2 linked regions of the Cytobacillus luteolus genome follow. The protein of the gene in region 1 binds, or shares a complex with, the protein of each later gene. Links are inferred from orthologs where the notes say so. Each region holds a gene or a part of one and is shown on either strand. Other genes may lie near its edges.

Region 1 (3,223 bases):
GCATCAAGTCCTTCTTCACAGTAAACTGATAATCTTCTAACTGTAGATAATAAGGTTCTATAATACTCTTCATCTCCATCTGTTTCTGCCTGCAATGAAGGAAGAGTCGTTTCATTTAAATAATTATTAACGATCGTAACAGTCGATTTTAAAAATTCTTTTACCTGCTCAGTCTGAGTCTTAACCATTGAATTTCCCATCTAATCTCCCCCATCACCTAATTGGTTATTTACAACTTTTCTTGATTACTGGGTTTGTACAATAAAACTTAATGGAGACTTCAATTCATAACTTCCTGATCTCATGATACTCTCAAAAATTTCTGGTAGTTTATCAAACTCGATATCTTTAAAATATTCTTCAAACTCTTTTTGAGTATTAATATAGACTCTTTTTCGATTTTGAAAACCAGGATTTTTTAATAAACATACCAATCCAACAATGTCTTTAAATTCGATATTTGTGGAACCAACAGTAAAGACTGGGTCACTTTCATAGGGAGTAAACTGTGAAAAAACTTCATCAAAATAACGAATATACAATAAGTGAAATGTTCGTTCTTCCCCATTTACAGAAAACGTTACTTCTGAGCGATTAAAAAAATCTTCAGATGTATTGGATTGTGCCTTCTCTAACTCGTATCCTTTGCATTGTTTGATTAACATTCTTCCACCTCTAGTAGCCTAAGTTTATCTGATCTACTTCAATGAGAATTTTCCTCACCTAAGTCTATCTTAACATATCCATAAAATTCTTGTTATACTAATTAATGCCTTCTAGTGTATCTTGAAATTTCCCAAAAAACAAATCTGCTTCATCCTGACCAGAATCTTCTTCCACTTTATCAGGCAATGGAGGTAATTCTTGAATCGTTTTTAATCCAAAATACTCAAGAAATTCTTTAGTTGTACCATAAAGGATCGCTCTACCAGTTCCTTCTGCACGTCCAACCTCTTTTACTAACGCTTTGGCTGTAAGTGTATGCAGAGGACGTTCTGTCTTAACTCCCCGAATTTCTTCAATTTCTGCTCTTGTGATTGGTTGACGATAGGCGATTATAGCCAGCGTCTCAAGGGCTGCCTGTGAAAGTGTAGTAGAGGTAGGAGATTCTACAAGTTTTTTTAAGTAAACAGCATGCTCTTTTTTAGTTGTTAATTGAAATGTATTAGCTACTTCAACTAAGCAAATTCCTCTGTCTGTATTTTCATAATCTAGCTTTAATTCACTAACAATATCCTGAATAATTGACTCTTCAACGTCAATTACTGTTGCAAGTTGCTTTAGAGTAAGACCTTCATCGCCCGCAGCAAACAATAAACCTTCAACGATCGCTTTCCACTGAACAACCATACCAGCAATCATCTTCCTTCCTTACCTGAGATCATAATATCTGCAAAGTTATTTTCTTGTTCAATCTTTATTACATCTTTTTTCATAAGTTCAAGAATCGCCAAAAATGTTACCACTGTATGGACTTTGTCATGATAAGGGAACAGATCATTAAAGCTAATCCTACCCGAAATTCCTCTTAACTCCTCTAGTATCTCGTCCATTCTTCTTTCAATCGAAATATCCTGGCGGGCAATCTTAGTGTGGAGTGGTTTTTGAAGTTTCTTTCTTCGTAACAGTTTTTGATAAGCACCTAGCATATCGTACAAGCTAACATCTAGAGGGTGACTTTCCACTTTTACTTCGACCGTAAATTCACTTAAATCACTTGGGGCTTTAGTAAATACCTGACCTCTCTCTTCCTCTAACACTTTAAGGTCATTGGCAGCTTCCTTGTATTTACGATATTCGATAAGTCGCCTCATAAGTTCTTCTCTTGGGTCTTCCTCTAATTGTAATTCAAGATCATCATCTATTAACTCTTCTTCAGTTTTTGGCAAAAGCATCTTGCTTTTTAACGCAAGAAGAGTAGCTGCCATTACTAAATATTCACTTGCTACATCGAGCTTTAGTTCTTGCATAGCCTGTATGTAATACATATATTGTTCAGTAATTTTCGCTACAGGTATATCGTAAATATCAATCTCTAATCGATTTATTAAGTGTAATAAAAGGTCCAATGGCCCTTCAAAAGCATCTATTTTTACACTGTATTGCACACATAACCCCACCAAACTAATAAACGTAATGATAAATAAAAATACACTATACTTTCTAAGTATAGAACATATTAATAGCTTGTCCAATAGTATTTTTTTGGCTTTCACAGAGAAGGATCTAGATTTTTCTTTTGTACCGGGACACTCGCCCACACACCTAGCTACTAGGTACATAATATAACACTGTAATACAAAAGTTTTTAAAGGAGGATTTCAACATGGGAGACACTGGATATAAATTTGGCGGCGGTTTCGCGTTAATTGTAGTATTATTCATTTTATTAATTATTGTAGGTGCTTCTTGGTACTAAACCGAGATTAAATTAAAAATAGCAAGTGCCCACAACGACTAGTGGGCACTTTTTGTTTTAAATTATAGTAAAGGATAGTCTGTACAAACGGTTTGTTACAAAATTATGATAAAATGAAGTTACATAATAAAAAGGAGAGATTCAATGTACCCAGAAGCATATCGTCAATTTCTCTTTCATTTCCATGGAGACCGAGACTATTTTGAGTGTCATGAGGTTTTAGAGGAGTATTGGAAAGAGGATGCTCCACCTGAACGCAAGCAATATTGGGTTGGGTTAATCCAGTTGGCAGTTGGTTTATATCACCAACGTCGAGAAAACTTTTCCGGAGCCTATCGTATGATCAAAAATTCATTATCCATCATTAAAACCGAAGAGAAAATGATTTTAAAACTTGGTATAGATTATCAAAAACTGATTACTCTTCTGGAAGAACGGCTCTCTGAAATCAAACTAAAGAAACCATACACCTCTATTAACTTACCAATTACTGATAACAATCTCTTGACCGATTGTATCCAAAACTGCAAGAAACAAGGACTTCAATGGGGATTAACCAATGCTCCCACAGATGAATACATCATAAACAAACATAAACTGAGAGATCGCAGTGATGTGATTGAAGAACGAGATAGACAAATGGAGATTAAGAAAAAAAGGTAAGACTCAATGAGTCTTACCTTTTTTAATTTCATTCACTTATATAACTAGCAACCTTCTACTTCACATTTCTCTAAGAAAGAAGCCGTATGTTCATTTGATGTTACAACTTTACCTGGTAACGAGTCCTTAATCGCCTTCACC
Region 2 (4,489 bases), on another replicon or contig:
TTGATCGATGGCACCAGCTCTGAATGTATCTCCAGCAGCCAGCAGAACGGTTTTCCCTTCATTTTTGAGGCGATTAGCTAGTTTTCCAATTGTAGTTGTTTTCCCTGCACCATTAACTCCTACAATCAGAATAACCGTTAAGCCCTCTGACTGAATATTTAAATCAGATGACTGTTCAGACCCACATTGATAGATGTCAACAAGCTTTTCGGAGATAACAGCTTGTACATCTTTCGTATCTTGAATATTACGCCTTTTCACTTCTGTTTTAAGCTGATCAATTAACTCCATTACAGTGGATACGCCAACATCTGCTGCGATTAATATTTCTTCTAACTCCTCGAAAAAATCTTCATCTACTTTTCGGTATCTAGCGACAAGATCATTTACCTTTTCAGAAAATGAATTTCGTGTTTTTGATAAGCCATCTTTAAACTTTTCGCTTACCGAATCTGTTTGCTTAGTAATCTTTTCTTTTAGTTTCTTAAAAAAGCTCATCTTAGGTATCTTTCCTTTCATCAAAAACTATTTCACTAATTCCTTCGTTTCTTCTAGTCTTACGGAAACTAATTTGGAAACGCCAGATTCTTGCATTGTTACTCCATAAAGAACATCCGCCTCTTCCATTGTACCTTTACGGTGAGTGATAACAATAAATTGTGTTTCACTACTAAAATTCTTTAAGTATTGAGCAAAACGAAACACATTTGCTTCGTCAAGAGCAGCTTCTACCTCATCTAGCACACAAAATGGAACTGGCCTTACCTTTAAGATCGAGAATAATAATGCAATAGCCGTTAATGCTCTTTCTCCTCCAGATAGTAAACCAAGATTTTGTAGTTTTTTTCCAGGTGGCTGAGCTACAATATCTACACCCGTATTAAGTAAATCAGATGGATCCGTCAAACGCAAGTCTGCTCTACCACCGCCGAATAACGCCTGAAAAACTGTTTCAAAGTGTGAACGGATACTAGTAAACGTTTCATTGAAACGCTTTTTCATCTCATCATCCATTTCATCAATAACCTTATAGAGCGTATCCTTTGCTTCTTGGAGGTCATTCTTTTGTTCAATTAAGAATTCATATCGTTCTGAAACTCTATCATATTCATCGATTGCACCCAAGTTAACTGTCCCAAGTTCCTCAATTGCTAATTTAATAAGCTTTACTTTCTTTCTTGCTTCTCCTACTTCTATTTGAAGAGGATATTTTTCCTTTGCAGCTTCATAGGTTAATAAGTACTCTTCACGAAGCTGTGATAAGCGATTTTCTAGTTCCACATCTAATCGATTCATCTTCACTTCTTCATCTTTTAAGATATCCACTAATTGTTTATAATTTCGCTTCTCTTCTTTTACCTCTCGTTCAAGGTCTTCAAGTTTTGTCTGAAGCTGCAGGCGCTGTTCCCTTCTACTTGCAATAAGTTGAATGGTCTCTGTTTTATCACTTGACTTTCGTTTTGCAGCAATTTCAAGTTCTTCCTCACCTGAGCTATTTGTTGTCATTTCACTTGTTAAAAGATTCAAATCTTCAGTTGTATCCTTATACTTGGCTACTGTTTCTTCAAGTTCCTCAGTCATTTTTTGAAGCTTTTCTTGGTGACTTTCTACTAGCTGTAATTTCCCAGCTAGCAAAACCTTTATGTCTGTAATTTCTGACTGTAGAGATTCCTTAGATGTTCGCTGGTTATTTTTTTGTAGATTTAGTTGACTAATAGACTGATCAAGCTGCTCAATTTCAGAAGAAACTGTTACTAGTATTGTTTCTAATTCAACAATTCGATCAGACATTTTCTTATTTTCATAATCAGACATCTGTCTTTCTTGATCGTAAAGGGATAAATGCTCATTCGCATTTTTCTCTTTAAACTCAACTTCACGAAGATCTCCTTTAATTTTTTGCTGCTCAATACGTAGAGCTTCCCCGGCTTCCCTTAACTCTGCCACGGTCATTTCTTGAGTAGAGATTGACTGTTTTAATTGTTTAACTTGCTCCTCTAGCGTTGCAGTTTTCTCTTCCATCTCTGAAAGCTTTTGCGAGATATCTTCTAATTCACGACCACGGCTTAATAAAGAATTCGATTTTTGTTTAACTGCTCCACCTGTCATAGATCCACCTGGATTTACCACATCCCCCTCCAATGTCACAAGACGGAAACGATAGTTACAGAGACGAGCTAATTCGTTTGCTCCTTTTAAATCTTTGGTAACGATGACCGTTCCAAGTAGATTTGTAATCACAGAATGGTATTTATCATTGAAAGAAATTAAATCGGAAGCAACACCTATATAAGCAGAATGCCCCTTTAATGTTTGGAGTTGTGTTGATGGAATTGTTCGTTCTTTAACAACATTTAGTGGCAAAAATGTAGCACGTCCAAATGAATGCTGTTTTAAGTAATTAATAGCATGTCTACCATTTGGCTCATTGTCTACAACAATATGCTGTGTAGCTCCACCCAATGCAATTTCAACCGCTGTTTCATAATCTTTTGGAACATTAATTAACTCAGCGATTGCCCCTTCTATACCCTGAAGCTTATCTTCTCTAGCCGCATGTAATATCTCTTTTACACCTTGGAAGAAACCAGCATAATCATCCTGCATTTCTTCAAGCATTTCCTTACGAGATTTAGTCTGTTGTAAAAACTGATATGCTTGATAGAGTGTTGTTTCTTTCTTTTGATAGTTCGCCTTTAAGTTTTCAAACTTAGCTTGCTCTTCTCTAAAAGAAGAGATTTGTATACTTAATTGTTCTTCTACTTTAGAAAGCTCATGGTTTAATCTTGTTTTTTCTCCACTAATGAACTCTCGTTCTTTAATGTATTTCTGATTTGATTCAACTAGCCTACTATTTTTATCATCTTGCTGATTCATTTGTTCCTTGATGTATTTCAATTCATTTCGTGAAGTTGCCTGTTTATTTAGCATCTCAATATATTCGCTCTTAAGGTCTTCAAGCTTCTCTTCAATGTTCTGATCATGCGTTGCAAGTAGTGCTTGCTTATCTTTCAATGAACCTTTTATACTTTTGACTTCTGCTGCTAACTTTTGTAGAAGCTCATTTTCAGTTGCTCGTACAGTCGTTAAATGTTCTTGCTTCTGCTTAAGGTCAGAAGCAAGATTGTATAATTGTTCTTTATTTTGATGAGCATTCTTTTTTCTTTCTTTTAGGACTTCTTTACGTCCCTCTAGCTTTTCTAGCTCTTCACTGACTTTTAACAGTACCTGCTGTAAATCATTTATAGATTCATCAAGTGCATCTATATGATTACGCACCTTTTCTATTTCTGCTTCCTTCGTCTGTAAATCAGCTGAAAGCTCTAATTCCTGGCGTTTATGAAGTTCGATCTGTTGATTATAGCCTTCCCATTTTGTATGGAAATCCTCAATCTCATAGACGGTTAGGGCTACTTCAATATTTTCAAGGTCCTCTTTCTTCTGTAAGTAATCTTTTGCTATCGAAGCCTGAATTTTTAAAGGCTCTACCTGACCTTCAAGCTCATGTAAGATATCGTTAACCCTATTTACATTTTCCTGAGTTTCTGCAAGCTTGTATTCTGCCTTTTTCTTGCGATTTTTATATTTCAGAACACCAGCAGCCTCTTCGAAAATACTTCTTCGTTCTTCTGCTTTACTACTTAGAATTTCTTCAACTTTCCCCTGACTAATGATTGAAAATGCTTCTCTTCCAAGGCCGGAATCCATAAAAAGATCTACAATATCTTTAAGGCGACATGACTGTTTGTTAATAAAAAATTCACTATCGCCAGAACGATAGACTCTTCTAGTAACGCTCACCTCGTGATAATCAATCGGTAAAAAATAATCTTCGTTATCTAATGTTAGAGTAACTTCTGCAATATTTAATGCTTTTCTAGAGTCACTACCTCCAAAGATAATATCCTCCATTTTTGCACCACGTAACGATTTAACAGATTGTTCTCCTAATACCCATCTCATTGCGTCTGTTATATTACTTTTTCCACTTCCATTTGGTCCGACTACAGCTGTAACTCCTGGAACAAAGTCAATTGCCATTCTCTCAGCAAATGATTTGAAACCAACAATATCTAAACGTTTGAGGAACATAAGTCTCCCCCTTATGCATAATTAATATATAATCTATGAATTCTAACATATTTTATCATAAATGCGGTTGCTATTAAGATGTTTTTTTAATGAGGATATTGGAAATTGATGAAATAACAAATCCCCCTTTGGCAGGGGGACTAAGATATCTTAACTCATTTTTTCTAGTAACACTTTTAAAGCAACCTGAGCCGCCTTCTGTTCTGCCTCTTTTTTTGATTTACCAATACCAATGCCAAGCTCTTCACCTTCAAGGGAAACTCTAGACATAAACTCACGATTATGTGCAGGGCCTTTTTCTTGTAAAACTTTATACTCAAGCATTCCACGTGCGTCTCGTTGTATTAGTTCTTGCAACTGACTTTTGTAATCCATCACATGAGAAAAAGCACCTTCA

The links.
Region 2: the proteins of J2Z26_RS09015 (region 1) and smc are in contact, whole or in part, in a crystal structure (PDB 3ZGX), measured with the Bacillus subtilis proteins. The link is inferred for Cytobacillus luteolus from one-to-one orthologs.

The regions. Positions count from the first base shown.
Region 1 is NZ_JAGGKM010000003.1:118,711-121,933, reverse strand. What follows is about bases 234-3,131. They hold J2Z26_RS09015 (segregation/condensation protein A), read right to left. Parts: upstream 2,109-3,131; coding sequence 1,359-2,108; downstream 234-1,358. Other genes in these bases: J2Z26_RS09000 (GNAT family N-acetyltransferase), read right to left, coding at 3,127-3,131; J2Z26_RS09005 (DUF309 domain-containing protein), read left to right, coding at 2,564-3,082; J2Z26_RS09010 (YjcZ family sporulation protein), read left to right, coding at 2,327-2,419; scpB (SMC-Scp complex subunit ScpB), read right to left, coding at 763-1,362; J2Z26_RS09025 (hypothetical protein), read right to left, coding at 246-665. Outside these bases: J2Z26_RS09030 (YpuI family protein), read right to left, coding at 1-200; more of J2Z26_RS09000, read right to left, coding at 3,132-3,223. UniProt on the Bacillus subtilis protein: Participates in chromosomal partition during cell division. May act via the formation of a condensin-like complex containing Smc and ScpB that pull DNA away from mid-cell into both cell halves.
Region 2 is NZ_JAGGKM010000002.1:362,069-366,557, forward strand. The notes cover bases 326-4,489. They hold smc (chromosome segregation protein SMC), read right to left. Parts: upstream 4,093-4,489; coding sequence 526-4,092; downstream 326-525. Other genes in these bases: ftsY (signal recognition particle-docking protein FtsY), read right to left, coding at 326-498; rnc (ribonuclease III), read right to left, coding at 4,243-4,489. Also shown: more of ftsY, read right to left, coding at 1-325. UniProt on the Bacillus subtilis protein: Required for chromosome condensation and partitioning.